DNA from 3 places in the Mesorhizobium sp. WSM4983 genome. Region 1 is predicted to be linked to each of the others. Evidence: riboswitches for the same ligand, from Rfam matches in the RefSeq annotation. Region 1 holds a riboswitch; each other region holds the start of a gene.
The links. A riboswitch is a leader RNA that binds a small molecule or an ion and turns the genes downstream of it on or off. The one in region 1 is predicted to bind cobalamin.

Region 1 (9,588 bases):
CGCGGAGATAGCCTCACCTTCGGCGCCGCCATAGGCATGCGAGGTTGCTTCGAGATAGGCGCGGCCGATCTCTTCGCGCGCGCTCCATTCGCCGCGCGACAGCAATTCCTCGACCCCGGCGCCGTAAGTGCCGGGCGAGGTGCCGAAAATGCGCGGACCGATTTTGCCTTGGGCACGGGTCGCGGCGGCAAGCGGATTTTCCCAATCGTCCTCGTCGCGGCCGGCGACGGCGCTGGCCGCGGCGTCGATCAGCGCGATCTGGGTCGGGAACATATCGCGAAACAGGCCGGAGATGCGCCAGGTGACGTCGACGCGCGGGCGGCCGAGGGCGGCCGGCGGCATCACCTCGATGCCGGTGACGCGACCCGTGGCGGCATCCCATTGCGGCCGGCAGCCCATCAGCGCCAGGCCCTGCGCGATCTCCTCGCCGCCGGTGCGCAACGAGGCCGAGCCCCAGAGGTCGATGACCAGCGAGCGCGGCCAGTCGCCATGGCTCTGCATATAGCTGCGCACGACTTCTTCCGCCGCCGCCTGCCCGAGATCATAGGCCGTCGACGTCGGCATGGTGCGCGGATCGGAGGTGAAAAGGTTGCGGCCGGTGGGCAGCACGTCGGAACGACCGCGCGCCGGCGCGCCTGCCGGTCCGGCCTTGATGTGACGGCCGTCGAGCGCAGCGAGCAGGGCGTTTTTTTCGGTCTCGACGCTTTGGCGGCGCAGCGGATCGGCTTCGTCATCGGGCGCGCGGCCATAGACATGCAGCCCGTCCTTGACGGCAAAATCCTTGAGGTCGCACAGCCACGCGTCGATGCGGCGCAGCGCCTCGTCCGGCGCATCGGTTCCGGCAACTCCGGCTTCAGAAGCAAGGCCTGTCTTCTGCGCCGTTTCGACGATCAGCCTTGCAAGTCGGTCGCGGCGGCGGCGGTCGAGCCCGTCGGCTTGTGCGTATTCGTCGACCAGCCGCTCAAGCCTCTGTTGCGCCTCGTCGAGCCCGGCGCCGGTCAGCGGCGGCGGCAGGTGACCGAGCGTGACGGCCGCGATGCGGCGCTTGGCCTGCGCCGCCTCGCCGGGATTGGAGACGATGAAAGGATAGATGACGGGCAGAGAGCCGGTGACGATCTCAGGGAAGCAGTTGTCGGAGAGCGCGACCGTCTTGCCCGGCAGCCATTCCAGCGTGCCATGCGCGCCGACATGGACGATGGCGTGGACGCCGAGCGACTTTTGCAACCACAGGCCGAAGGCGATCAACTCGTGGCGCGGGGGAAGGGTCGGGTCATGGTAGTCGGCGCGGCGGTCTGCGGAGCGACCACGGTCGGGGGCCAGCGCCACGGTGACGTTGCCGAAGGCGGCGGCGCGGAAGGGGAAGCTTGCGGAAGGAGGCGCTTGAACACCCCCCTCTGTCCTGCCGGACATCTCCCCCTCAAGGGGGGAGATTGGCAGTTTCGCTGACGGCGCTTCTCCTCCAGCGTTGATGATTGGCGAAAGCATCGATGCAGGCGCAATCTCCCCCCTAGAGGGGGAGATGTCCGGCAGGACAGAGGGGGGCGCATTGACGTGAGCTTTGTCGTTGGCTCTCCCCCACGCTGCCTCAACCGTGTCGCGTGCACCTTCGGGAAGCGCTGCCGAAAAGGCGAGATATTCCTGTAAGGTGAGACCAAGTCCACCCACCTCCAACACATCCAGCAGCCCGCGTGGCGATTGTGGAATCCCATCAACCGCATAGCCCTGTTCCTTGAGGTCGTGCAGCATGGCGAGCACACTCGACGGAACGTCGAGGCCGACGGCATAGCCTGTACGTCCGGGCGCGCTTGGATAATCCGGAATCAGGATCGCCAGCTTGCGTTCCGCCCGCTGCGTCCGTTGAAGGCGGAGGAAGGCGGCGATGCGGGCGGCGACCTGGGCGACGCGATCCGCCTCGGGACGGTTGGCGAAGGCGCGGAAGGCCAGCGCCGGATCGGTGTCAATCTCGCCCTTGAAGGAAATCGCGCCGGCGAGGATACGGCCATCGAGCTCGGGCAGCACGACATGCATGGCAAGGTCGGCGGGCGCCAGGCCGCGCTGGTTTTTCTCCCAGACTTCGCGCCGCGTCGTGGCGACGATGACCTGGAACACGGGCACGCCGGCACGGTCGAAGAGCGTTTCGGCACCCGGCTCGGCACCGGAGGCGAAGGCGGTTGCAGTGACGATCGCGGACGGGTTCAGCGAGGCGATGGCGGTTTCGACGAAAGCCAGCGATACCGGGTCCTTGAGGCTCGAAACAAAGATCGGCATTGGCGTCATGCCCTGCGAGCGAAGGGCATCTGCGAGTGCATCGATTGGCGCGACGTCCGCGCCAAGCAGCATCGAGCGGTAGAAGAGGATGGGGATGACGGGGGCACCGACGCTGTCGATGTTGAGCTCCGCCACACCCCCCTCTCTCCTGTCGGACAGAGGGAGGTGTGACTGATCGCCGACGTTCAAGAAGACTGATTTCGCGACAACTCCGATTCCTGGTTGATAGTACCCCGCCTTCGGCACGCTCACCGGCTCGGCCACGGCCGTATCCGACCCGGCGAGCCTTGCCAGTCTTTGCACCAGCGCGCTCATGTTCGCCGGGCCGCCTTCGCGGAAATAGCCGAGCAGGGTGTCGAGTTCGGCGCGCGGCAGGGTCGAGGCTTCGATCAGCCGCTGGTCCTCGTCATGGCTTTCGCCCGGCAGCAGCGCCAGCTTGATGCCGCGCTCGCGTGCGACCGCGGCGAGCTGGTCGGAGCCATAGCGCCACCAGTCGTAGCCGCCCAGGATGCGGACGAGGACCACCTTGGCGTGACGGGCAACGCTGTCGATCCAGAGGTCCACCGACATCGGATGGCGGAGATCGCGAAGTGCTGCCAGCCGCATCGACGGCAGCCGCGCGGCGTCGGCCTTCCACGCAGCGGCGAGGCCGGCGAGATCGCTGTCGGTGAAGGACAGGGCCACGACATCCGCAGGCGTCTGCCTGAGGTCGATCGGCTCGGCGAGATCGTCGAGCGAGGCGGATGTCGTGGTGAGGATGTGCATCGCGGTTCGGTCTTGCCTCAGCCGGCGAGGATACGCTCGATCGCCGGGCGGTTCAGCCCCTTGAGGCCGATGACGACGAGCCGCGATCGGCGGTCGTCGTCCGGCGTCCAGGCGCGGTCGTAATAATGGTTGACGCGCGGGCCGACGGCCTGGAGCAGCAGCCGCATCGGCTTGCCGCCCACCTCGACAAAGCCTTTGACGCGCAGAACGTTTTCCTGCTCGGCGGCGAGGGCGACGCGCTTGGCCAGCTCGTCCGGACTGGCGATGGACGGGATATCGATGACGAAGGAGTCGAAATCGTCATGCTCATGGTCGAGCTCGTCGTCGTGATGGGTCTTGCGGTTCTCGATGTCGTCCTCGACCGCGAGACCAAGACCGAGCAGCACGGAGGGATCGACCTTGCCCTGCGCGGTCGGCACGACCTTGACGGCGCGCGCCACATGCTCGCCGATGACGGCATTGGCGCGGACTGAGCCCGCCGCGTCCATCAGATCGCTCTTCGACAGGATGATGAGGTCGGCGCAGGCGATCTGGTCCTCGAACACCTCTTCGACCGGATCGTCGTGGTCGAGGGAATCGTCGGCGGCGCGCTGCGCCTGCAGGGCGTCCATGTCGGAGGCGACGCGGCCGTCGGCCAGCGCCGGACCGTCCACCACGGCGATGACGCCATCGACGGTGACGCGGCTCTTCACCGTCGGCCAGTGGAAGGCCTGGACGAGCGGCTTCGGCAAAGCGAGGCCGGAGGTTTCGATCAGGATGTGGTCGACCTTCGGCGTGCGCGACAGGATCTGGTCGAGCGCCGGCACGAAATCGTCGGCGACGGTGCAGCAGATGCAGCCATTGGCGAGCTCGACGATATTTTCCTCTGGGCAGGTGTCGATGCCGCAGCCTTTCAGGATCTCGCCGTCGATGCCGACATCGCCGAATTCGTTGACGATGATCGCCAGCCGCTTGCCCTTGGCGTTTTCGAGCAGGTTGCGGATCAGCGTGGTCTTGCCGGCGCCGAGAAAGCCGGTGACGACAGTGCAGGGAACACGGGAGAGGGATGCGGTCATGTCAGTCCTTCAGCAGGTCGAGGGGAGGGATGCGGGCAACCAGGCCGCGCTTGAGGGAATCGGGCCGGCCTCGCCAGGGGATGAGGCCGTCGGTCGAGGTGGCAAAGAGCTTTGCGCCGATGACGAGGTCGGCGCCGCTGGTCGTTTCCAGGTCACCGAAGACATAGCTCCAGCAGCCGTCGCGCAGCAGCGCCGCGCTCAGGCGGCGTTTGCAATTGCCGAGACACTCGACGATGCGGATGCGGATTTTCTCGTCCGGCGCGGCGCGGCGCGCGTCTTCGGCAAGGAGGGCGCCGGCGCGCGGATGCGCGTCCGAACCGGTCTCATCGCGGCAGGAGGAGCAGACGATGACGGTCACTTCCGATAGCGCGTCGCGGGGTTCGGACGAAGTGTCCGCGGTATTAGCCGGAAAACTGACGTTGCGATCCAAAACCAGGCTCCTTGCCCGGAAAACCCGCCGAGCGATCGGATTCTCATGTCTCAGACGGCAGGTCTCCTGGCTCGCGGGTCGTCGCCTTACGCCGCCTTCCCGGGAAACATCCCAGTGGTTTTCGGCTGAGGCTCGTCGCTCACAGTTGCGGGGACAGCCGCGGATTTGGGTTTTCCCGCACCGCATTCCCTCTTGGCTCCTCCCCTTGCCGGGAGGAGACCGTCTGCGGCGGATTTAGGCTTAGAGGTGCTGGCATGTCAACGCGCGGCTACGACACCGAAATGTCGGCCAACGCCGGCCCAAGGTCGCCGGCCGGCGTCACCTCGATGGTTTCCAAGCCGAGCCATGCCTGCATCTGTTTCAACTCATCGAAGAGCTGTGCGGCCGTTTCGGCGGGAGCGCCGGCTTCGGCAAAAGCCGCATGGACGCGCAGCACGCCGGCCGGCCGGTCGGCTCTCAAATCGACCCGGGCAACGATCCGGTCGCCGAGCAGGAAAGGCAGCACGTAGTAGCCGTACTGGCGCTTCTCGGCCGGCGTGTAGATCTCGATGCGGTAGCGGAAGCCGAAGAGTTTTTCCGTCCGGGTGCGTTCGAATACCACCGGATCGAAGGGCGCGAGCAGGGCGCGGGCCTCGATCCGGCGCGGAAAGCGGGCGTCCTTGTGGAGATAGGCGGGCTTGTCCCAGCCTTCGACCTTCACCGGCAGCAGTTCGCCCATCTCGACCAGTTCCTCGATTCTGGCTCTCGTATCGCCAGGCGCCAGGCGGAAATAGTCACGCAGATCGCCATAGGTTGCGATGCCATGGGCGCGGGCGGAAATGCGCAGCAATTGGCGATGCGCGTCCTCGACCGAGGGCACCGGCAGGTCGAGGATGGCCTGCGGCAGAACCCGCTCGGGCAGGTCGTAATAGCGCTCGAATCCTCGCCGGTAGGCGGTGGTGATGCGCCCGGCCCAGAACAGCCATTCGAAAGCGTGCTTGGCCTCGCTCCAGCCCCACCATCCGCCATTGCCCTTGTGGCCTTCGATGTCGGAGGCGGCGATCGGCCCGCGTTCCGCGACTTGCCCGTAGATCTCCTCGATCATCGCCTTGCGCTCGCGGCCCCATTTGGCGAGGCCGAGATACATTTCCTCGCCTTTCTCGGCCCGCTGCATGCGCCAGCGCATCAACGGATAGGTCTCGACGGGCAGGAAGGAAGCCTCATGGGCCCAGTATTCGAAGACGGTTCGCTTGCGCGTGACGGCCGCGTTGTCGAGCAGCGCAAGCGGGTAGGGGCCGAGGCGCGAGTAGAGCGGCATATAGTGGGCGCGCACCACGGCGCTGACGGAATCGATCTGCAGCAGGCCAGTTCGGGAAAGCACGCGGGCGAGATGGCGACGATCGGGAGTGCCGGCAGGCCGCGCATCGGTAAAACCCTGCGCGCCGAGCGCAATGCGCCTTGCTGCGGCGAGCGAGATCTTTTCTTTCATCCAGCTACCTTGCCCTGATCCTTTGCCGGGGTTTCCAGTCGGTGATTCCGGCCATGCTAGCAGGCAAATGGCGGGAGATATGTCAGGATAGAAAAGTGGAGTAAAACATGAAGGAAATCAAACAGGAGCGGATCGGACCAGTTTCTTCCGATATGGCGTCCAGGGCCGGATTTTGAAGAAGGTTTGACTTGCGTCGCCGAAACCGCTGCGCTAACCCTCGCCGCGTCGCAGCATAGGCCACCTAAAACGGTTCAGCGGGTTAAACTGTCACGCTTCCGCCTTAGAGTCCGTTGCTGTAATCAAAGTGAACTGGCCGCCGAAGGAAAGCCGCCGCATGAGCGCACTCCTAAGTTCGTATCTGCCCATCGTGCTCTTCATCGCAGTGGCGATGGTCGTCGGCCTGGCGCTGATCGTTGCGCCGTTCCTGGTTGCCTACCGCAATCCCGATCCGGAAAAGCTTTCCGCCTATGAATGCGGGTTCAACTCATTCGACGACGCCCGCATGAAGTTCGACATCCGCTTCTACCTGGTGTCGATCCTGTTCATCATCTTCGATCTCGAGGTCGCCTTCCTGTTCCCGTGGGCGGTGTCCTTCTCCAAGCTCGGCATGCTCGGCTTCTGGTCGATGATGGTGTTCCTGGCGGTGCTGACCATCGGCTTTGCCTATGAATGGAAAAAAGGAGCGCTGGAATGGGATTGAACGACAGTTCAGGCACCCTCGTCGCGCCGAAGCCCAAGGGCATCATCGATCCCAACACCGGCAGGCCGGTGGGGGAGGACGATCCCTTCTTCCTCGAGATCAATAATGAGCTGGCCGACAAGGGCTTCCTTGTCACCTCGACCGAGGCGCTGATCACTTGGGCGCGCAGCGGCTCGCTGATGTTCATGACCTTCGGTCTCGCCTGCTGCGCGGTCGAGATGATCCACACCTCGATGCCGCGCTATGACTCGGAGAGGTTCGGCGTCGCGCCGCGCGCGTCTCCGCGCCAGTCCGATATCATGATCGTCGCGGGCACACTGACCAACAAGATGGCGCCGGCGCTGCGCAAGGTCTACGACCAGATGCCGGAGCCGCGCTACGTCATCTCGATGGGTTCGTGCGCCAATGGCGGCGGCTATTATCACTATTCCTATTCGGTAGTGCGCGGCTGCGACCGCATCGTGCCGGTCGACATCTATGTCCCCGGCTGCCCGCCGAGCGCCGAAGCGCTGCTCTACGGCATTCTCCTGTTGCAGAAGAAGATCCGCCGCACCGGCACGATCGAACGGTGAACCAATGGCCTTGGCGTTGCACGAACTCTCCACCTATCTCGGCGAGAAGCTCTCCGGCCGCATCGGCGAAACGGTGCTTGCGTATGGCGAACTGACGGTTTGCGTCGAGCCAGGCAACCTGACCGAGGTCGCGACCCTCCTGCGCGACGACCCGCGCTGCCAGTTCGTCTCGATCATCGACATTTGCGGCGCCGACTATCCGTCGCGTGCCAAGCGCTTCGACGTCGTCTACCACCTGTTGTCGCCGAAGCAGAACGTCCGCATCCGCCTCAAGGTCCAGGCCGACGAGGAGACGCTGGTGCCGTCGCTGACCGGCGTCTATCCCGGCGCCGACTGGTTCGAGCGCGAGACCTATGATCTCTACGGCGTGCTGTTCTCGGGCCATCCGGACCTGCGCCGCATCCTCACCGACTACGGCTTTGAAGGGCATCCGCTGCGCAAGGACTTCCCGCTGACCGGCTTCGTCGAGGTTCGCTACGACGACGAGGCCAAGCGAGTCATCTATGAGCCGGTGGAATTGAAGCAGGAATTTAGAAACTTTGACTTTTTGAGCCCATGGGAGGGAACGGATTACGTCCTTCCGGGCGATGAAAAGGCGAAGCCAAATTGAGGCGCCACAATGGCTGAAACCTCCGTCCGCAATTTTAACATTAACTTTGGGCCTCAACACCCTGCTGCGCACGGGGTTTTGCGTCTCGTGCTGGAGCTGGACGGCGAGGTGGTCGATCGCGTCGATCCGCATATCGGCCTGCTGCATCGCGGTACCGAGAAGCTGATCGAGGCCAAGACCTATCTGCAGGCGGTGCCCTATCTCGATCGGCTCGACTATTGCGCGCCGATGAACCAGGAGCATGCCTTCGCGCTCGCGGCCGAGCGCCTGCTCGGCATCGAGGTGCCGAAGCGCGGCCAGCTGATCCGCGTGCTCTATTCCGAAATGGGCCGCATCATGTCGCACATCCTCAATGTGACGACGCAGGCGATGGACGTCGGCGCGCTGACGCCGCCTCTGTGGGGCTTCGTCGAGCGCGAGAAGCTGATGGTGTTTTATGAGCGCGCCTCCGGCTCGCGCATGCATGCGGCCTACTTCCGGCCAGGCGGCGTGCATCAGGACCTGCCGCAGAGGCTGATCGAGGATATCGGCAAGTGGATCGATCCGTTCCTGAAGTCGGTCGACGACCTTGACGCCTTGCTCACCGGCAACCGCATCTTCAAGCAGCGCAATGTCGACATCGGCACGGTGTCGCTCGCCGACGCCTGGGCCTGGGGTTTTTCGGGCGTGATGGTGCGCGGCTCGGGTGCCGCCTGGGACCTGCGCAAGGCGCAGCCCTATGAATGCTATTCCGAGATGGATTTCGACATCCCGATCGGCAAGAACGGCGACTGCTACGACCGCTATCTCGTGCGCATGGAAGAGATGCGCCAATCGGCCAAGATCATGCGCCAGTGCGTCGAACTTCTGCTCGGCAAGGAGAGCGCCGGACCGGTGTCGAACCTCGACGGCAAGGTGGTGCCGCCGAAGCGCGCGGCGATGAAGCGCTCGATGGAAGCGCTCATCCATCATTTCAAGCTCTATACCGAGGGCTATCGCGTGCCGGCCGGCGAGGTCTATGCGGCTGTCGAGGCGCCGAAGGGCGAGTTCGGCGTCTATCTCGTCTCCGACGGCACCAATAAGCCCTATCGCTGCAAGCTGCGCGCGCCGGGTTTTGCGCATCTGCAGGCCATGGATTTCCTGTGCCGCGGCCACATGCTGGCCGACGTCACCGCCGTGCTTGGCTCCCTCGACATCGTGTTTGGTGAGGTCGATCGCTAAATGTCAGTCCGCCGTCTCGCAGATGCCAGCGTCCAGCCAGCCTCCTTCGCCTTCAACGAGGCGAACGCCGCGGCGGCACAGCAGTGGATCGCCAAATACCCAAAGGGACGCGAGCAGTCGGCCATCATCCCGTTGCTCATGATCGCTCAGGAACAGGAAGGCTGGGTGACGAAGGCGGCGATCGAGACGATCTCGGATATGCTCGGCATGCCGCGCATCCGCGGCCTCGAGGTCGCGACCTTCTACACGCAATACCAGCTCAATCCGGTCGGCACCCGCGCCCATATCCAGGTCTGCGGCACCACGCCCTGCATGCTGCGCGGCTCGGAAGCGCTGATGGATGTGTGCCGGTCTAAGATCCATCACGACCAGTTCAATACCAACGACAAGGGCACGCTGTCGTGGGAGGAGGTCGAATGCCTCGGCGCCTGCGTCAACGCGCCGATGGTCATGATCTTCAAGGACACGTTCGAAGACCTGACGCCGGAGCGCCTTGCCGAGATCATCGATCTCTATGAAG
Region 2 (9,588 bases), on a different contig from region 1:
GAGCAGATCGCCGGGCTGACGTGAGGCCGGTTGCATCCTGGGAGACCGAACAGGGCGGCTCGCCGCCACGTCGGAAGCTCGCTGGCGCCGCCGAGCCCTCGCCGTAGCGCCGTACGCCGAATGGCTTGCGCTGCTCCCATTTTTGCTTTCCCCTTCCCCGCTTTTTTAGAACAGAAAAGCGCCAGCTTTTCTGTTCTGGACTCTGGATATTTGGACTCTGGATTCTGGCTTATGGATTATGGGGCTTATCCCAGGCCTTAACCCCTGGCTTATCCAAGCGCAGAATTCCGTCACACTTCCAAAGGCTTGGGCTACGGCTCCTCAGCATGCCTTGAAGCGCGTGCGCACGGGCCGGCGATCTCCTGTCGCTGTCTGCCAACAGTGAACGGGAACAAGAATGTCAAGCCGAGCACCGCTGACGGGGCGGCGATCGACCTTTGCCGTCATCGGCTTCCCGATGCCGAGGCATTCAAGGCGGCAGGCTGGCAGCCCGCCGGCGTCTGATGGCAGAGAGATGCGGCTGGCCTGCTGCAGCCAGCCGCCGCCGGCGGCTTATGAATTCTTTGCTGCGGATCCGATCTCCACATCGTCCAGCCCCTTGGCCTTGTAGACGACATAGGAGATCGCCCAGGCGGCGATGAAGATGCCCATAATGGCGAAGCCCAGATTGTTGAAATTGTCGTTGAGCGTGCCGACGCCGTTCCAGAAGCCGCCCGACAGACCGAACTTGTCACCGATCAGGCCGAGCGCCTCGATGCCGCCGATCAGTACTGCGACAAGGACCGACACCAGGGTGATCGTCATGTTGTAGTACAGTTTGCGGATCGGCTTGACGAAGGCCCACTCATAGGCGCCGAGCATCATCACACCATCGGTCGTGTCGACCAGTGACATACCGGCCGCGAAAAGCACCGGGAAGACCAGAATGGCCTCGAACGGCACGCCCTTGGCCGCTTGTGCCGCGGACACGCCGAACATGGCGACTTCGGTCGCGGTGTCGAAGCCAAGGCCGAAGAGGAAACCAAGTGGGAACATGTGCCAGCTGCGCGACACCAGCCGGAACATCGGGCGGAAGACGCGGGCCAGGAAGCCGCGATTGTTGAGCAGCAGGTCCAGATCCTCCTCGACAAACGCCCCACCGGCCCGCACCCGCCGATAGCTTCTGTAGATCGAGAAGAAGATGACGATGTTCATCGCCGCGATGGCGAGCAGGAAGAGTGCGGAAACGCCGGTACTGATGGTGCCGCCAATCTCCTGAAGGCTCTGGAAACGGCCGAGCAGGGACGTTGCCGCCGCGATAGCCGCAGCGACGATGACGACGATCGTCGAATGGCCGAGTGCGAAAAAGAAACCGACGGAGACCGGCCGTTTGCCGTTCTGCATCAGCTTGCGCGTGACATTGTCGATGGCCGCTATGTGGTCGGCATCGACGGCATGGCGCAAGCCGAGGCCATAAATGACGAGAGCGACGCCAAGCAATGTCGGCTTGTCGTGGAAGGCGACGAAAGCCCACAGCCACGCCCCGACGTTGAGAATGGCGAGCGCGCCGTAGATTGTAATCAGCCTGGCCTTCAGGTCGGGCGCGGTTTTTTTCAGCATTTTCGATAGTTGGATCAGCATGGTTCTGCCTTTGACGTTGCCTGTCATCGCAGGGAACTCGCCCCGCCGTCCGGCCAGGCGCGCACACCGGATCACCCCGTCCGATGTTCTGCTTTGACGTCCATGATGGCAGGTCTCCTGGCTCGCGGATTGCCGCCGCTTTCGCCTTCCCGGCCCATGCAGCCAGTGGCATCGTGAAAACGGCATGCCGCTTACAGTTGCGGGGGCAGCCACGGCTTTGGATTTCTCCGCACCGCGTTCCCTTTTGATCCCCGAAGGGAACCATCGGCGCGAATTCGCCACACCGCGGTTGGCCAGTCAATCAACAACTCCGACGGCCAGCCGCCTCTCACGCCATCGTGACGAGATCGCCGCGCCCCCCTCACACCCCCAGCGTCGGCTCGGTATTCACCTCCAGCGATTCCTCTGCCTCGTCCTCCTCGCCAAGCACGTCGCCCTTCACCGGCAGTGCCCGTCCGATCCAGATCGGGTCGATCAGGTGGTCGCGCTTGGGGTTGGTGGTGTTGGGGTGGATGAGGATGCTCAGGCCGCCGTGGTTCAGCATCAGCCAGGGAACCAGCGTGGCAAAGATCTCGGTGGCGAAGGAGACCTGGTACATGGCTTGCTGGTGCGGGCCGACCGGCTCGTCGCGCCAGTTGCCCAGGCGCACGCGGAAGCGCTCTGCGATGCGCTGGCGAAGCCATTCGGCATGCTGCCGCTCGGCCTCCCCGCCGTAATAGATATGGGCGTGATAGCTGGCGATCTCGGCGATTGGCCTGACTTCGTTCATCGCGATGCTCCCCTTCGATGATTTTTTTGCGCCCGGCGGAACTCTAGCCGAAGCGCGGGCGCCTTGTCTGCAGCCGGCCGCGGTCTGCGCCTGCGGTCGGCAGGGTTATCGGATATGGCGCTCCCCCGCTCCGTCTCGGCTGCGCCGAGCCACCTCTCCCGTCCACCTTGTGGGGGCGAGGAATTGCCAAACCGCCGAGGTTGCAACCGGCAGGAAGGATGGCAACGGCCGTTCTGCCTCTGCCCTAAATCACCGCGGTGACCGTGCCCTTCGCATTTAGGCGACAGCCGACTTTCGCCTGCCTCACTTCGATGCCGCCTCGCCTGTCATAGTCTATGCGCACCTCGATCGGCGCGTTGAGCCCGCTTCGGCGTTGACGCAAGGGGCCGGCGCTGACCGTGTAAACACGCACGGCGCCGAGGGGCTTGGCGGCCGCCGTGATCGCGGCGCGACAGGCGCGCACCACGGCGGCCGGCGTGCCCCGTATCGCCTTCGGAGGTGACAGCGGCGCGATGCGATAGCCTTTGGTGACCCGCCGGAGGTCGCCGCCGGCGGATCTGGAGGGCCTCAGCACTGGAGGCAGCACAATGGTCTGCGTCGCGCTCTTGGCCAAAGCAGGGGCTGTCGGCACCGCGGCCGGGTTCTGCGCAGAGGCAGCCGATCCGCTGACGGCGGAAGGATCGTCGCCCGCGGCGGCGCCGCCCACGCTTGTCGACACGCCTGTGCTGGTGCTGCCCAGATTGCCGCCGGCATTGACGCCGAGCGATCCGCCGCCGGTCGATGCGCCGACGTTTGCGCCGCCGACACCGTCGGCACTGGCGCCCACGCCCGCCGACACGCCTTGCGAACCGGCGCCCAATCCGGCGCCGACGCCGATGCCGCCGACCTTGCCGCCCACGCCGACGTCAAGCGCCGAGGCATGCCCGATCGGGATGGCGATCGCCAGCGCGGCTGCTAGGTATTTTTTCATGGCCAGACCTTTGTTCCAAGGCCAACCTTGTGTGGCTCCTCATCGAGCGTCCGCTCGACAGCGGTCTGCGAAGCCTTCGTCGCGCGAATGCGTGCCGAGCGATGGCAACTTCTCGCCCTGCCAGGCATCGGCCTCGGCGGTGACCGGCGCGGCTGGAGGCCGCTCGAAAGACGAATGAGAGAAAAGCGGTCTCGGCAACGCCAAGCACTGAAAAAGGCTTAGGACTTCTCCTTTCAACTTAGCTGTCGACAGCAGGGCAAGTTTGAGCTCGCCTACGCGCTGCTAACGGGTAACTTTCAAATTAGTTTCAACTAAAATGCAACAGAACAAGGACACCACCGTGCCAGCGCCGGTTGCTGAAGCCGACCGCCGGGCTCTCGTCGAAATGGCCGTCTCGGCTTCGCCGGGCCAATTCTCCCCCACTTCCTGGCGTGCGCGGGCCTGGAGGCTTGAGAGTCGCCCAGGGCGGCAAGGCGCCCGCGCTACCGGCTCGAAGCCGCAACGCTCGTCGCGCTGGCCGACAAGGATGCGGTGCTGGTCGGCCAGGCCGACCTGTTGCGATCGATGGTCGAGGGTGCGGCCGGCGATGCGATCCTGGCCAACAAGCGCGAGATCGAGACCGGCATCGCCGCCATCAGCGCCACATTGCGCGACAGGCAATCGTTCCTGCTGTGAGGGCCGGCTAGGCCTTGCCCCTGGAGCGCCTCACGCCTTTTGACTGGTGAGGCGCTCGAGCGCATCGACGATCAGGTCGCAGAATTTCGAATGGTCGAGCTTCATCGCCACGGTATGGCGGAAATCGACCTGCTCGCTCGCCGTGCCGCCGAAATGGCGCATGCCGCCCAGCTTCTCGAAATTGCAGACCGTCATGCCCTTGGTCCACCGTCCGGCAAGCTCGACGCGGATATCGGCCTTCTCGGTGGTGAAGACGCCTGCGTCGATCATCGCCGCCACGCAGCAGGCGTCATGGACGGCGGGATAGGCTATCTGCAGCAGGCCGCCATGCGTGGTCGCAATGAATTCCCAGATGTCGAGGATGAATTTGGCGATCGGCCCGCCGACGGCGCGCACCCTGTCCTGCAGGTCGGGGGTGGCCAAGGCCTGGTGCGTGAGGTCAAGCCCCACCATGGTGACGTCCCAAGCGGCGCGGAACACCACGTCTGCGGCCTCCGGGTCGGCATAGACGTTGAACTCGGCCGCCGGCGTGATGTTGCCGCGCGTGAAACTTCCGCCCATCGCGACGACCCGCTTCACCCGCTCGACGATGCGCGGCTCCTTGCGCACGGCTAGAGCGATGTTGGTGTAGGGCCCGACCGGCACCAGCGTGACGGTTTTCGGCTCATGCGCCATGACCGTCTCGATGATGAAGTCGACGGCATGGCGCTTGTCGAGCTCGAACGAGGCGGGCGGCAGCTCCGGGCCATCGAGCCCGGTCTCGCCGTGGATCTCGACGGCCAGCACCTGGTCGATGATCAGCGGGCCGGGCGAGCCTTTCGCCACCGGCACCTTTATGCCGTAGGCCGTGCATACGGAGAGCGCATTGCGCGTGGTGTTCTCGACATTGTGGTTGCCCGAAACCGTGGTGATGCCGAGAAGGTCGATGTCCGGGTTGCCGGCCGCAAGCAGGATGGCGATGGCATCGTCGTGCCCCGGATCGCAGTCGAGGATGATCTTTTCCATGGGGGTCGCCTCTCCCTGGCCTGCGGCGATTACAGACCGGGGCCTCTGGTGACGTCAAGGTTGCCATCCGGCCGAAGCGCGATCACCACAACTGACGCTCTTGCCGCCCCGCCCATAATGCCGCCCTCAGCGCGCCTGCCCGCCTCTCGCCCCGCTCCCCCACAGCGCCCGCGCGAACACGTTGCGCTTGCCCTTGCGCGGCGCCAGCTCCACATCGCTGACCAGCTTCGCGCCGCCCTCGCGCCGCTCCAGCGTGATCTTGCGGCTGTGGAAGGCTTCCAGCTCGGCGCGGTGGGCGACGCTGATGACGGTGACCTTCGGCAATGCCTGGACCACCGTCTGCATCATCTTGTCCTGGCTCTTCTCGTCCAGCGCCGAGGTCGCCTCGTCCAGCACGACGATGTCTGGCTCGTGCAGCAGCAGGCGCGCGAAGGCGAGGCGCTGCTTTTCGCCGCCGGAGAGCGTCTGGTCCCACGGCGCCTCTTCCTCGATCCTGTCCCGCAGGTAGCCGAGGCCGACCTTGTCGAGGGCGGCGTCGATCTCGTCCACCGTCCAGTTGTCGGCGGCGGCCGGATAGGCGACCGCGCGCCGCAGCGTGCCGGTCGGGATGTAGGGGCGTTGCGGCAACATGAACAGCCGCTTGCCGGCATGGAAATTGACGCTGCCGCCGCCCCAGGGCCACAGGCCCGCGACGGCCCGCACCAGCGTCGACTTGCCGGTGCCGGATTCGCCGGCGACCAGCACCCGCTCGCCCGGGTTGATCTCGACCTTCGTCTCCTTGACCACGCCGGTGCCGTCGTTGAGGGTGACGGAGAGATCGTCCAGGCTGAGCATGGCGCCGTTTTGCGTCTCGCCGCGCCGGATGCGCCCAAAGGACTCGCTGTCTTCGGCGCGCTCCAGCCCGTCGAGCGACATCATCAGCGAAGCGACGCGGCGCGCCGAGGCGTTCCAATCGGCCAGGCGCGGATAATTGTCGACCAGCCAGCCGAACGCGCCTTGCACGATGGCAAAGGCGGAGGCCGCCTGCATGACCTGGCCGAGCGACATCGAGCCTTCGAGGAATTTCGGCGCGCAGAGCAGCACCGGCACCACCGGCGCGAACAGCATCGACCCTTGCGAGACAATCGCGGTGCGCATGTGCTGTCCGGTCAGCAGCGCCCATTGCCTCAGCACATGGCCGAAATTCCTGTCGATTCCGCTGCGCTCCTCCGCCTCTCCGCCGAGCAGCGCGATGCTCTCGCCGTTTTCGCGCACGCGTGTCAGCGTGTAGCGGAATTCGGCTTCCGCCTGGTTCTTGCGCTCCGAAAGCTGCACGAAATGGCGGCCGATGACCACCATCGAGGTCGAGGTGATGGCGGCATAGATGACCGCGGTGACGACGAGGAAGCCGGGGATGGTGATGCTCTCGCGGCCGAGCGGCAAGGTGAGCGCGCCGCCGATGGTCCACAGCACGACGATGAAGGTCGAGGCCGCCAGGAAGGCGTTGAGAACGCCGGAGATGAAATCGACGGGGGACTCGGTGGCGATGCGCAGATCTTCGGTGAGACGGGCTTCGGGGTTCGAGTGGTCGCCGGCGACGAGGTTGAGCTGATAGTAGCGGCCGCTGGCCAGCCAGCGCGCGATGACAGATGTGGTGAGCCAGGAGCGCCAGCGGCGCTGGATCGTCATACGCAGATAGACCTGAGCGACGACGAGGCTGGCGCTTCCGGCGACTAGCGGCACGAAGACGGCGCTCAGCATATAGACGGTGTGGACATTGCGCTGTTCGATGGCGTCGAAGAAGGCGCGGTTCCAGACATTGATGCCATACTGGAAGCCGACATTGACGCAGATCAGCACCAACAGCCCAATCGTAAACGGCCATGCGAGCTTGTCGCCATTCCGGCCCCAGTAGCCGCGCCCGCTGATCCAGAACCGCCTAAAGAGGTACTTCCTGCGCGCCTGCTCGGCCTCCTCGGGCGTCAGCTTCGGACCGGGCTCGACGGATTCCGGCGGCGGCGGCGCCGGTTCGCCGACGGCCTCCGGCGTGGCTTCGGCCGGCTCCTCTTGCTCGGGCGATTGCTTCGGGGGCGACCTTTCTTCGCGGGGTCTTTCCGGGTGCAAGCTTTCCGGCGGCGACTTTTCCGGCCGCGTCTTGCCCGGGGGTGCCTTCGCTGCGCCGGTCTTTGCGGGGCGCGACTTCCCGGCACCGCGCGGCTGGGCGCCGTCGGCCGATCTTGGCTTGAGCTTTGCTTCAGACATCAGCCGACAACGGCTCAAAAATCAGAAGGTTTCACGATCTCGGCGAGAGATGTTGCCTGCCCGCTCGGGCCTCGACCTCACCTCACCCGGCAAAACCCCGCCGCGCGACGGCCATGCCTTCCCACATCAGCTTGATCCCGAGCGCGCCGACCACGGCGCCGGCGGCGCGGTCGATCCAGTGCTTGGTGCCGAGATAGGCCGCGCGCGGCCGGCTGGAGGAAAAGGCGAAGGCGACGACCGCGTACCAGACGAATTCGTTGAGGAAGAGCAGCGGCGGCAGGACCAAGAGCATCCAGAGCGGCGGCGAGGCCGGCAGCATGGCCGCGAACATCGAGGCGTAGAAGATCGCCGTCTTCGGATTGGCGAGCTGGACCAGAAGCGCGCGCCGCAGCGCCCGCCAGAACGAGCCGGCGCGCGCCGAGGCATCGTTCGCGATCTCGATCGGCTGATTGGCGCCGCGCCAGATCTTGATGCCGATCCACAACAGATAGGCGCCGCCGGCAATGCGCAGGAAAATGTCCAACCAGGCGATCTGGACGAGCAGCGCGGTCAGGCCCGCGACCGCGATGATGGCGAAGATGAAGCCGCCGATGCCCATGCCGATCGCCGCCGCCAGGCCATCCGTACGCTCGCCGGCCACCGCGATACGCGAGACGACGACGAAGCTCGGCCCCGGGCTCATCGCCCCCAGCAGGAAAACGCCAAGGATGGAAAGGATGGTTGCAATCTCGGACAAGGCTTCCTCCGCAGGTCGGCTGCAATTCCCTGCGCAGTACAATGCACGCGCCGCACGCCTTGTCACCATCCTGGCGGGCGATCGGCGAGCGCGAGCATGCCGAGACGGCGTCTGGTCAGGCTGGAGCCGCGCCCTATGTCTTCCGCGGCCCGTCCAGCCATCGGGCAAAACACCGCCTTTGCGGAACAGGCGGCAACTGCTTGGGTTGGCAGCCGTGTTCAGCAGTCGTACGGTATATGGCGGAAGTGCCTCTGCACACGGGGAGACTTCAGATGAAAGCTGCCGCAGAACGCGACCCTCGCAGGCGCGAGCTTTTGAAGGATCACGGCCCAGCCGGACTGGCCGCGAAGTCTGTTTCCGGCCGCGCCGCGGCCCAGCGGCGCCGACGACGCGCCGCCCACAGTCAAGACGTCCCACCGATCCGTTCGCGCCGAGCATGATCCGTTCCAGTGCTTTCCTTCCCTAGACCAAGGCGAGGCCGCTCGCCGCTCTGGATAGGCTTGATCGCAGCGCTCCCCGGCTGCGCGGGCGGGGTGCTCGACCCGCAGGGCCCGATCGGAGCGGGCAACCGCACGATCCTGCTCAACTCGCTGGCGGTCATGCTGGTCATCGTCATTCCGACGCTGGTGGCGCTGCTTTTGTTTGCCTGGATGTTCCGCGCCTCCAACCGCAACGCCCGCTACGAGCCGGAATTCACCTATTCGGGCCGCATCGAGCTGATCGTCTGGTCGATCCCGACGCTCACCATCCTCTTCCTCGGCGGGCTGATCTATTACGGATCCTACCATCTCGACCCGCGCCGGCCGATCGCCTCCAGCCAGCCGCCGCTCGACATCCAGGTGGTGGCGCTCGACTGGAAATGGCTGTTCCTCTACCCCGACCAGGGCGTCGGAACGGTCAACCAGCTGGTCATCCCGGCCGGCGTTCCCGTTCGTTTCAAACTGACCTCGGCCAGCGTGATGAACACCTTCTTTGTGCCGCAGCTCGGCAGCATGATCTATGTCATGAACGGCATGCAGACCGAGCTCAACCTGCAGGCCGACCGCGAGGGCGACTATCTCGGCCTGTCGGCGCATTTCAGCGGCGACGGCTTCTCCGACATGAATTTCCGCGTGCGCGCGGTCCCGCCCGACGAATTTGCGCGCTGGGCCTCTTCGCTGCATGGCGCCGGCGGCGTGCTCAACGCCCGCGCCTATGGCGAGCTTGCCCGGCAGAGCATCAACGTGCCGCCGGCCTCGTTCGGCGTCGTGCAGGACGGCCTGTTCGACGCGATCGTGCGCCAGACGCTGCCGCCCGGTCCGGGTCCCGCCGAAACCGCCGCCGGCGAGCCGCAGGTAAGCCCCAAGGCCCAGCCCAAGGCCGGGACGCCGGCGCCTGCCCAACAGCCGCAGCCGAAAGCGGGAGGATGACGATGCTCGGCAAGCTCGACTGGTCTGCCATTCCCTTCGATCAGCCCATCCCGCTGGGCGCCGCGCTCGTCGTCTTCCTGGCGGCCGCCGCGGTGCTGATCTGGGTCACGGTGAAAGGATACTGGCCCTATCTCTGGGACGAATGGCTAACCTCGGTCGACCA
Region 3 (9,588 bases), on a different contig from region 1:
GTAGTTCTCCCCCTCGAACTGCACGCCGTGGCCGGCAAGATAGACGAAGACGACCGCATCGGGACCGGCGGCGGAAACCTTGCCGAGAAAATCGCGCAGCGCGCCGCGCAGCGAGTCCTGATCGACATCGCGCGCGCCGACGACGTCGAACCCTGCCGCCTGCAAGGTCTGCGCGATCAGGCCGGCGTCATTGGCGGCAGTCGCGAGCTCGCCGGACTGATAGGCGCCGTTGCCGATGACGAAGGCGAGGCGTTTTTGCTCTTGCGCGAGCGCACCGGTCGCGGACGCGGCGCCAAAAGCGATGAGAACGATGAGGCTGAGGAATTTTAGAAGCGTCTGCATGGCAATGCGCTGTCCGTTATCCGTTATCCGCCATCCGCCATCCGCTTATTTCAGTAACGCCGAAAGAGCAGGAATGTTTCCCTAACAGCGCAAAACTAAGACCTGCAAGAAGGCGGCTTTAGGGCGCAAATTTCGGAAAAGAGAGGCTTCAAGTTTCTTGCGAACCGGCTCTCGCGGACTACCGGCGCCGCTTCGGCTTCTCCAGCAGCGCGACGGCCTCGACATGCGGCGACCACAGGAACTGGTCGATCGGCGTCACGCTCTTCAGTTGATAGCCGCCGTCGATGAGGATGCGCAGATCCCGCGCCAGCGTCGTCGGATTGCAGGAGACGGCCGCGACCAGCGGCACGTCTGAGCGGGCGATCTGCTTGGACTGATCCTCCGCGCCGGCGCGCGGTGGATCGAAGACGAGGCCGTCGAAGCCGCTCAACTCCTTGAAGGTCAGCGGCCTGCGGAAGAGGTCGCGACGCTCGCTGGTCACGCGCTTCAAGCCGCTGGCGAAGCGGAAAGCACGGTCGAGCGCGGCCAGCGCTGGGGCGTCTCCCTCCACGGCATGCACTTCCGACTTCGCCGCCAGCCGGAGCGCGAAGCTGCCGCAGCCGGCGAACAGGTCGGCGATCTTCTTGACACGCGACAGGTGCTGGCAGACGAGACCGGCCATCGTCTGCTCGGCGGCCTCCGTCGCCTGAAGGAAGGCGCCAGGCGGCAGGGCGACGGCGACCGAGCCGAACTGCACCACCGGCTTCTTCGGCTCCACGATCACCTCGCCGTCGATCGAAAGCCTCGCCAAGCCCGCGGCCATCACAAAATTGGAAGCGATGCGGCGCTGGTTTTCGCCGAGCTTGCCCGCGTCATGGACGGCGACATCGAGGCCGGACGCCGTGGCGGTGACGGTCATGTGGAAGGCTTTCGGCGTCGCGCAGACCAGTCCTGCCAGTCTTCGCAAAGGATCGAGCGCATCAACGATTGCCGGCAGCGAGATCGGGCATTCCTCGATAGGAATGATCTCGGAGGAGAGCGCGCGCACGAAACCGAGCAGCATGCCGGCCTCGGTGCGCCGAGCGCTGAAGACGACGCGGCGGCGCGTGTGCGGCGCGCAAGGCACCAGCGCGTCGATCTGACCAGCGATGCCCTTGATCTTGAGCGCCTGCACCACCCGTTCGCGTTTCCACTGCCGGTAGCCGTCGGCCTCGAAATGCTGCAACGCGCAGCCGCCGCATTCGGTGAAGTGGCGGCAGGGCGGATCAACCCTACGCGGTGAAGCCTCAACAACCGACATCAGCGTCCCGCGGTCCTTCTGGCGCGCGGCGGTGACCGTCTCGCCAGGCAGCGTGAACGGGATGAAGACCTCGCCGCCATCGGCACCGGCGATGCCGTCGCCCTGCGAACCGAGCCTTGTGATGGTGAAGCGCGCGCTCATGGCGATGCCGCGTCCTTGATCGCGGCGAGCAGGAACTCGCGGTTGCCGTCGCCGCCCTCGATCGGCGATGGATGCAGCCCGAGCACGCGCCAGCCCGGCATGCCGGCAAGCCAGTCGCGCAAACCGGCGGCGATGCGCTCGGCCTCGCTCGGGTCCTTGAGCAGTCCGCCCTTGCCGATCGCCTCGCGACCCGCCTCGAATTGCGGCTTGACGAGAAGCAGCGCCCTGGCGCCCTCGCCCGCCAAGGCCAGCGCCGGCGGCAGCGCCAGCTTCAGCGAGATGAAGCTGACATCACAGACCAGGAAGTCCGGAACGCGGTCGCCAAGATCGGCGGCGGTCAGGTCCCGCGCATTCAGCTCTTCAATGACCGTGACCCGCCGATCGGCGGCAATTTCCGGGTTCATCTGGCCGTGACCGACATCGATCGCCGTGACATGGGTAGCGCCACGCTCGAGCAGCACCTGGGTGAAGCCGCCGGTCGAGGCGCCGATATCGAGCGCCTCATGCCCAGAGGGATCGAAGCCGAAATGGTCGAGGCCGGCAATCAGCTTCAGCGCCGCGCGCGACACATAGGCCTGCGCCGGATCGTCGACAGCAACGACACAGTGTGGCGCGACGGGCTGGCCCGGCTTGCGGGCGACTGCGCCGTCGACAGTGACGGTGCCGCGTTCGATCGCGTCGCGGGCGCGGGAACGGCTGGCGAACAGGCCACGTGCGACGAGCAGTTCGTCGAGACGCGGACGCGCGCTGGCGGGCAAAGAGGAACTCATCGGCCTTCATTGGCGAAAGCCGGCGGCGAAGGCAATGGCAGCCCTGTTGAATATGGCGCGGGGCACGGCAGAATGCCGGTGCCTATAGTCCGCTCACCCGGGCGAGGAAGAGCCATGCTGAAGGGAACCTGCCATTGCGGCGCTGCGCACTGGACGCTGGAAGGCGATCCGGGATCGATCACCGCCTGCAACTGCACCCTTTGCCGCCGCTACGGCACGCTCTGGGCCTATGACTATGTCGACGAGCGTATCCGCATCGCAGGTCCGACGAGCTCCTACAGGAGGGTCGAGGTGGCCGAGCCCGCGCTGGAAATCCTGTTCTGTCCGAAATGCGCCTGTGTGCTCGCCTGGCGCGGGTTGCTTCCCGGCTCGAGCGGCCGCACTCGCATCGCCGTCAATGTCAGGCTGGCCCCGCCGGAGGCGGTCGCCGACCTGCCGATCGAGCATTTCGACGGCCTCGAAACGTTCGACGACCTGCCGCGCGACGGCCGCTGCGTGCGCGATATGTGGTTTTAGAAAATAGTCCGCGAGACCGGGCGCTCGACCGCCGGCATCAGGCCGTCATTGTGGGAGGCCTGCTCGCGCGGCTCAGCAGGAGCCGGCGCCGTCGGCGCGGCTTCCTGCGGCACCACCAGTTGGGGAGCCTGCTTGTAGGAGAAGCCGCCGCGGATGTTGCCCATCTTGCCGGCAACGATGTCCATCACCGCCTTTTCGAGGTTGCGGTCGTAACGCGTTTCGGCTGCCACCGGCGCGGCCATGGCACTCAGCAGGGCCATGCCGCAAAGGAACGAATTCATTGTTCTTATCCCCTGCCTAGGACCAGGGTTTTAGCAGGGCGCCCGTTGAAAATCGGCCAAAAGACAAGGTAACCGAACGGCCAAATGAAAACGTAAACAAACAGTTGCAGCCGCAGCCAGCAAACTCAATCGGAGAGCTGAGGTTTCGATTCAGGCGCGCTGCGCCTGCATTCCATGGCCGAGTGCGGCGAAAACCGTCCGCACGATGCCGGTCGTGTCGAGGCCCGCGTCGGCATACATCTTCTCAGGCTTGGCGTGATCGGTGAACTCGTCCGGCAAGACCAGCGGGCGCACCTTGAGGCCGTTTTCCAACAGGCCTTCATGGGCGAGGAAATGCAGCACCTGGCTGGCGAAGCCGCCGACCGCGCCCTCCTCGACCGTCACGAGAACCTCATGCGAGCGCGCCAGGCGGCGGATGAGATCCTCGTCCAGCGGCTTGGCGAAGCGAGCGTCGGCAACGGTGGTCGAAAGGCCCGCGGCGCCGAGCTCCTCGGCGGCCAGCAGGCAATCCTGCAGCCGCGTGCCGAACGAGAGCAGCGCCACCTTGGTGCCTTCCTTGAGAATGCGGCCTTTGCCGATCTCGAGCACTGAGCCGCGCTCCGGCATGTCGACGCCGACGCCGTTGCCGCGCGGATAGCGGAAGGCGATCGGGCCGCCGTCGTAGTCGGCTGCCGTGCGCACCATATGGCGAAGCTCCGCCTCATCGGCGGCGGCCATGACGACGAAGCCAGGCAGCGAGGCGAGGAAGGTCGTGTCGAAGGCGCCGCAGTGCGTGGCGCCGTCGGCGCCGACGAAGCCGGCGCGGTCGATCGGGAAGCGCACCGGCAGTTTCTGGATTGCCACGTCGTGCACCACCTGATCGTAGGCGCGCTGCAGGAAGGTCGAATAGATGGCGGCGAAGGGCTTGTAGCCTTCGGTGGCGAGGCCGGCGGCGAAGGTCACCGCGTGCTGCTCGGCAATGCCGACATCGAAGGTTCGGGCCGGGAACACCTCGCCGAAGAGGTCGAGGCCGGTGCCACTCGGCATCGCGGCGGTGATCGCCACGATTCGTTCGTCCTCGCGCGCCTCCTGGATCAGGCTCTCGGCGAAGACCTTGGTGTAGCTCGGCGCGTTGGCCGGCGCTTTCGCTTGCGCGCCGGTGATGACGTCGAACTTGTTGACGCCGTGATACTTGTCGGCGGCGGCCTCCGCCGGCGCGTAGCCCTTGCCCTTCTGGGTGACGACATGGATCAGAATGGGACCGTCGCCATTATCGCGGACGTTCTTCAGCACCGGGATCAGGTGCTCCAAATTGTGTCCATCGATCGGGCCGATGTGGAAGAATCCCATCTCCTCGAACAGCGTGCCGCCGGTGACGTAACCGCGCGCATGCTCGACCGCGCGGGTGATGGCGCTGTCGGCGCGCTTGCCGAGATAGGAGGTCAGCTTCTTGCCGAAATCGCGCAGGCCGAGATAGGTCTTGCCGGAGGCAAGCCTCGCCAGATAGGCGCTCATCGCGCCGGTCGGCGGGGCGATCGACATGTCATTGTCGTTGAGGATGACGATCAGGCGGGCATTGAGCGCGCCGGCGTTGTTCATCGCCTCATAGGCCATCCCGGCGGACATGGCGCCGTCGCCGATGACGGCGATGACATTGTTGCGGCCGCCCGCAAGGTCGCGGCCCATCGCCATGCCGAGGCCGGCCGAAATCGAAGTCGAGGAATGCGCTGCGCCGAAGGGGTCGTATTCGCTCTCTGCGCGCCGGGTGAAGCCGGAGAGACCGCCTTCCTGGCGAAGCGTGCGGATGCGGTCGCGGCGGCCGGTCAGAATCTTGTGCGGGTAGGCCTGGTGGCCAACGTCCCAGATCAGCCGGTCTTCCGGCGTGTTGAAGACATAGTGCAGCGCAACCGTAAGCTCGACGACGCCGAGACCGGCGCCAAGATGGCCGCCGGTGTGCGACACCGCATCGATCAGCTCCGCGCGCAGTTCGGTCGCCAGCTGCGGCAGCTCGCTTTCATCAAGCGTCCGCAAATCCGCGGGGATGCGGACTTTGTCGAGGAGCGGCGTGTCAGGCTTCGGGTTCACTCTGGGACGGCCTGTCAACTTAACCTTGGGTTAACCTTCAAATATGCGCTTTGCTATGCGCGAGATAGGCTGACGGCGCGCCAATGTAAATGCGTGTCAGTGACGCGCCTGGCGCAGAATGTCCATCCTTCGCTAACCTTCCGGCAGCGGAATGAATTCTTCCTCATCGCCAGGAACGATATCGAAGCGGCCCGTCTTCCATTCTTCCTTGGCCTGCTCGATGCGTTCTTTCGAGGACGAAACGAAATTCCACCAGATATAGCGCTTGGAGCCCAGCGACGCTCCGCCGAACAGCATGAAATGCGCGCCGCGCTCGGACGACACGACGATTTCCTCGCCCGGTTTGAACACCAAAAGCCGCTCGGCCGGGAAACGGTCGCCGGCAATCGAAACCTCGCCCTCCAGCGTGTAGATGGCGCGTTCCTCGGCGTCGCCGGGGATTTTGACGCTGGCGCCCGCCGCCAGCCGCAGATCGGCATAGAGCGTTTCCGAGGCGGTCGCGACGGGCGAGCGCAGCCCGGAAAATTCGCCGATGACGACGCGGCCGCTAACGCCCTCGGCATCGATTTCGGGCAGTTGGACGACCGACGTGTTCGCGAACACCGGGGCGATTTCTTCCTTGCTGTCCGGCAGCGCCAGCCAGGTTTGCAGGCCGGAAATCGACATCGGCGCGCGGCGCAATTCCTCGGGCGTGCGCTCGGAATGAACGATGCCGCGGCCGGCGGTCATCAAATTCACGTCGCCCGGCGCGATCACCATTTCGGTGCCGAGCGAGTCGCGATGCCTGATCTTGCCGTCGAACAGATAAGTGACGGTGGAAAGCCCGATATGCGGATGCGGGCGCACGTCGATCGCATGGCCGGCGCGCAGGATGGCCGGACCCATGCGGTCGAAGAAGATGAACGGACCGACCAGCCTGCGCTTCGCCGTCGGCAAGGCGCGGCGAACCTCGAAGCCGCCAATGTCCTTGGCGTTCGGAATGACCATCAACTCGATCTGGTCGCAGGCGAAGTCGTCGCCGGCCTCAGGATCGTTGCCCGGAAAGAAGCTCATGACCGGCGTCAGGCGAAGCGGAGCGCGGATCGGGCCTTCGCCTTGGCGGCCTCTTCCTCGCGGTTGCGCGGATGCTGGGTGGTTTCGAGGCTGTCAAGCAACTCGCGCGCGGCGGCGGCGATCGCCTCGACGGCGTGGTTGAAGGCATGCTCGTTGCGCTTGGACGGCTTGGTCGCGCCGCTCAGCTTGCGAACGAACTGCAGCGCCGCGTCATGGACCTCGTCGTCGGTCGCCGGCGGATCGAAGTTGAACAGGGTCTTGATGTTTCGGCACATGCTTTAACTCCTTACCTGCTTTCTGCCCGAACCGGTCTGACATTGTGCACCGAGGTGTGTTGAGATTCAGGTCAGACCGAGCCGAAAATGGCGGGTTCCGAGAACCGGACCGGAGCGTACTTGAAGGACGTGAGCACCGGAACCGCAGAAAGCCGCGTTTGCAGGCGGCCTCACCTGAATATCAATACACCTCACTCGGCGTCGAGCGGCTCCGTTCCAACCGGCTTGCCGTCGCGCGAGAGCCTGATCTTCTCGACCTTGTCCTCGGCGGCCTTGAGCAAGCGGTCGCAATGAGCCTTCAGCGCCTCGCCGCGCTCGTAGATCTTGATCGACTGGTCGAGCGGAACGTCGCCGCGCTCCAGATCATCGACGATCTTCTCCAGCGCGTCGAGCGCCTGTTCGAAGCTCATCGCCTTGACGTCTTGGTTAGCTTCATCAGCCATCATTCATCCCTTCATCAGCCGCCCGACATGGGCGGCGACCGAAAATGCCAATCCTTGCAGATCGTAACCGCCCTCCAGCAGGCTGACGAGCCGGTTGCCGCTGTGGCGCCCGGCGCGCTCCATCAGCTGGCCGGTCGCCCAGTCGAAATCATCCTCGGTCAGGTTGATCGCGGCCAGCGGATCGCGATGGTGCGCATCGAAACCGGCGGAAATGATGATCAGATCCGGCTGGAAGGCGTCGATCGACGGCAGCACGCGCGACAGGAAGGCGTCGCGGAACGTGTCGCTGCCGGTGCTCGGCGCAAGCGGCGCGTTGACGATGTTGCCGGCGCCGGTCTCGCTCTTGGCACCGGTGCCCGGATAGAGCGGCATCTGGTGGGTCGAGCAATAGAGCACCGACGGATCGTCCCAGAAAATGTCCTGCGTGCCGTTGCCGTGATGCACATCCCAATCGACGATGGCGACGCGCTCGGCCTGGTGCTTCTCCTGCGCATAACGGGCGGCGATCGCCGCGGTGTTGAACAGGCAAAAGCCCATCGCGGTCGCTTTTTCGGCGTGATGGCCCGGCGGACGCGCGGCAACGAAGACATTGGCGGCACGGCCCTCGAACACATCGTCGACGGCGGCGTTCGCCGCGCCGATCGCCGTCACCGCGGCCTGCCAGCTTTTCGGGCTGGCGCTGGTGTCGGCATCGATCGAGACGATCCCCGTCTCGGGAATCGCAGCGCGGACACGGCCGACGAAATCCTCCGGATGCGCGTAAAGGATAGTCGCCTCGTCGCCTTCCGGCGCCTCGACGCGGTCGAGGGCCGAAAAAGCCTCGTCGTCGAGCACGCGCTCGATGGCGCGCAAACGGTCGGGCCGCTCGGGGTGGCCGGGCGGCGTGAGGTGTTCCAGGAATACCGGATGAGTGTAAAGACGAGTGGTCATGGCGCCTAATCTAGGCACCTGTCGCACGGATAGCCATGTTCCAGCGCCGAATGATTGGGGAAATCGCGCCCAATCGTGTCGCTGGCGGCATTGGCCCGGCTTCGGCTTCGCGATAAGGTCGCGTCGCTGCCTGGTGCCCGCAACGCGGGAGAATCGGGAACACGGTTGAAATCCGTGGCGTGCCCAACGCTGTGAGGGGGACCGCGCCGGCAAACGCCACTGTCCCAGACGGGAAGGCGCCGGATGCGGGTCGATCCCGAGCCAGAAGACCGGCCCGGCAGACATGGTCATCCGCATGGTCAGGCGGAGGACTGCTTATCGCAAGGGGACAAGCGATGCAGGCACGAACAGCCGCCGCCGGCGGCGATGACTTTGACCAATTGGCGCGCGACGCCGTCTACCGGGCCATGTTCACCCGGCGCGACGTGCGCAGCCATTTCCTTGCCGACGATCTCGAAGACGGCGTTTTGGCGCGGCTGCTCACCGCGGCACACCACGCGCCGTCGGTCGGCTACATGCAGCCCTGGAACTTCATCGTCATCCGGGACGCCACAAGGCGGCGGCAGGTGCGCGACCTGTTTTTGGCCGCGCGCGAACAGGAACTGCCGGCGATCGAGGCGGACCGGCAGGCGCTCTACCGCAAGCTGAAGCTCGAGGGCATCTGCGAAAGCGCGCTCAACCTGTGCATCACCTGCGACCGCCAGCGCTCGAAGAACTCGCCGCTCGGGCGCTGGCACAATCCGGAGATGGACCTCTACAGCACCGTCTGCGCGGTGCAGAATTTCTGGCTCGCGGCGCGGGCGGAAGGCGTCGGGGTCGGCTGGGTGAGCATCATCGAGCCCGAAGCGCTGAAGCGACTGCTGTCGATCCCCGAGCACGTCACGCCGATCGCCTATCTCTGCGTCGGCCGCGTCTCGGAATTCGCTCCAAGGCCCGACCTCGAAGCGCATGGCTGGGGCAAGCGCCTGCCGCTGCCCGAGCTGGTGATGAGCGAGACCTTTTGCGGCGCCGGCGAGGCGCCGCTCAAATCGGCGATCGCTCGTCTCGGAGAACGATTGAAGCCTTAGAACCGCTCGGCGTTCCATAGACCCGCACCAACCGCAACGCGCCATCGCGCTCCGCGTTTGCGCAATGGCGCATTGGCAGGCCTGACCGTCGTTGCCCGCTCTCAGAAAACCGGGGATTGTTCGCGCATCGCTTGACAACGTGACGGTTCTTCTTGGCGTGGTTGGGCCGGATCTCCGCACTCGCTTCCTCACTGCTAACCCTGTGCCAAGCGATGTAGTTCTCGGGCTTCAACGTCTGGTGAATTCACCGGCGTTCGGAATTAAATTCTGTCTTCTCATGTGAATAGGCAGATTGAGCTGGGCTTCGGCGCTTATTGTCGGGCGATAGATGAGACCCGGCGCGTTCCCATGAACTTTTTTGCAATAGATCGGTCCGCCGAACATGAGGGCGAAGCGGAATGGGAGCGCATCCGCGCAAAATACCCGC

Region 2: another riboswitch for cobalamin. It lies ahead of P9254_RS15800 (HoxN/HupN/NixA family nickel/cobalt transporter); the one in region 1 lies ahead of P9254_RS04145 (DUF1636 family protein).
Region 3: another riboswitch for cobalamin. It lies ahead of bluB (5,6-dimethylbenzimidazole synthase); the one in region 1 lies ahead of P9254_RS04145 (DUF1636 family protein).

What each region holds. Positions count from the first base shown of each region.
Region 1 is NZ_JARTVM010000001.1:818,956-828,543, reverse strand. Features, by position in the region: gene cobN (cobaltochelatase subunit CobN) at 1-3,033, opposite strand, end outside; gene cobW (cobalamin biosynthesis protein CobW) at 3,051-4,088, opposite strand; gene P9254_RS04145 (DUF1636 family protein) at 4,090-4,518, opposite strand; cobalamin riboswitch at 4,558-4,757, opposite strand; gene P9254_RS04140 (winged helix-turn-helix domain-containing protein) at 4,787-5,986, opposite strand; gene P9254_RS04135 (NADH-quinone oxidoreductase subunit A) at 6,321-6,686, shown strand; gene P9254_RS04130 (NuoB/complex I 20 kDa subunit family protein) at 6,677-7,258, shown strand; gene P9254_RS04125 (NADH-quinone oxidoreductase subunit C) at 7,263-7,868, shown strand; gene P9254_RS04120 (NADH-quinone oxidoreductase subunit D) at 7,878-9,068, shown strand; gene P9254_RS04115 (NADH-quinone oxidoreductase subunit E) at 9,069-9,588, shown strand, end outside.
Region 2 is NZ_JARTVM010000004.1:344,644-354,231, reverse strand. Features, by position in the region: gene P9254_RS15805 (sensor histidine kinase) at 1-24, shown strand, start outside; gene P9254_RS15800 (HoxN/HupN/NixA family nickel/cobalt transporter) at 553-1,620, opposite strand; cobalamin riboswitch at 1,711-1,901, opposite strand; gene P9254_RS15795 (DOPA 4,5-dioxygenase family protein) at 1,982-2,389, opposite strand; gene P9254_RS15790 (hypothetical protein) at 2,634-3,359, opposite strand; gene P9254_RS15785 (hypothetical protein) at 3,891-4,034, shown strand; gene P9254_RS15780 (nucleoside hydrolase) at 4,065-5,039, opposite strand; gene P9254_RS15775 (ABC transporter ATP-binding protein/permease) at 5,166-7,280, opposite strand; gene P9254_RS15770 (LysE family translocator) at 7,363-8,016, opposite strand; gene cyoA (ubiquinol oxidase subunit II) at 8,517-9,425, shown strand; gene cyoB (cytochrome o ubiquinol oxidase subunit I) at 9,428-9,588, shown strand, end outside.
Region 3 is NZ_JARTVM010000010.1:18,040-27,627, forward strand. Features, by position in the region: gene P9254_RS22825 (caspase family protein) at 1-342, opposite strand, end outside; gene P9254_RS22830 (class I SAM-dependent RNA methyltransferase) at 521-1,762, opposite strand; gene P9254_RS22835 (TlyA family RNA methyltransferase) at 1,759-2,532, opposite strand; gene P9254_RS22840 (GFA family protein) at 2,647-3,048, shown strand; gene P9254_RS22845 (hypothetical protein) at 3,045-3,329, opposite strand; gene dxs (1-deoxy-D-xylulose-5-phosphate synthase) at 3,480-5,393, opposite strand; gene P9254_RS22855 (pirin family protein) at 5,526-6,446, opposite strand; gene P9254_RS22860 (DUF2277 domain-containing protein) at 6,455-6,721, opposite strand; gene P9254_RS22865 (exodeoxyribonuclease VII small subunit) at 6,913-7,164, opposite strand; gene P9254_RS22870 (histone deacetylase family protein) at 7,168-8,094, opposite strand; cobalamin riboswitch at 8,209-8,386, shown strand; gene bluB (5,6-dimethylbenzimidazole synthase) at 8,430-9,161, shown strand; gene P9254_RS22880 (aminotransferase class V-fold PLP-dependent enzyme) at 9,510-9,588, shown strand, end outside.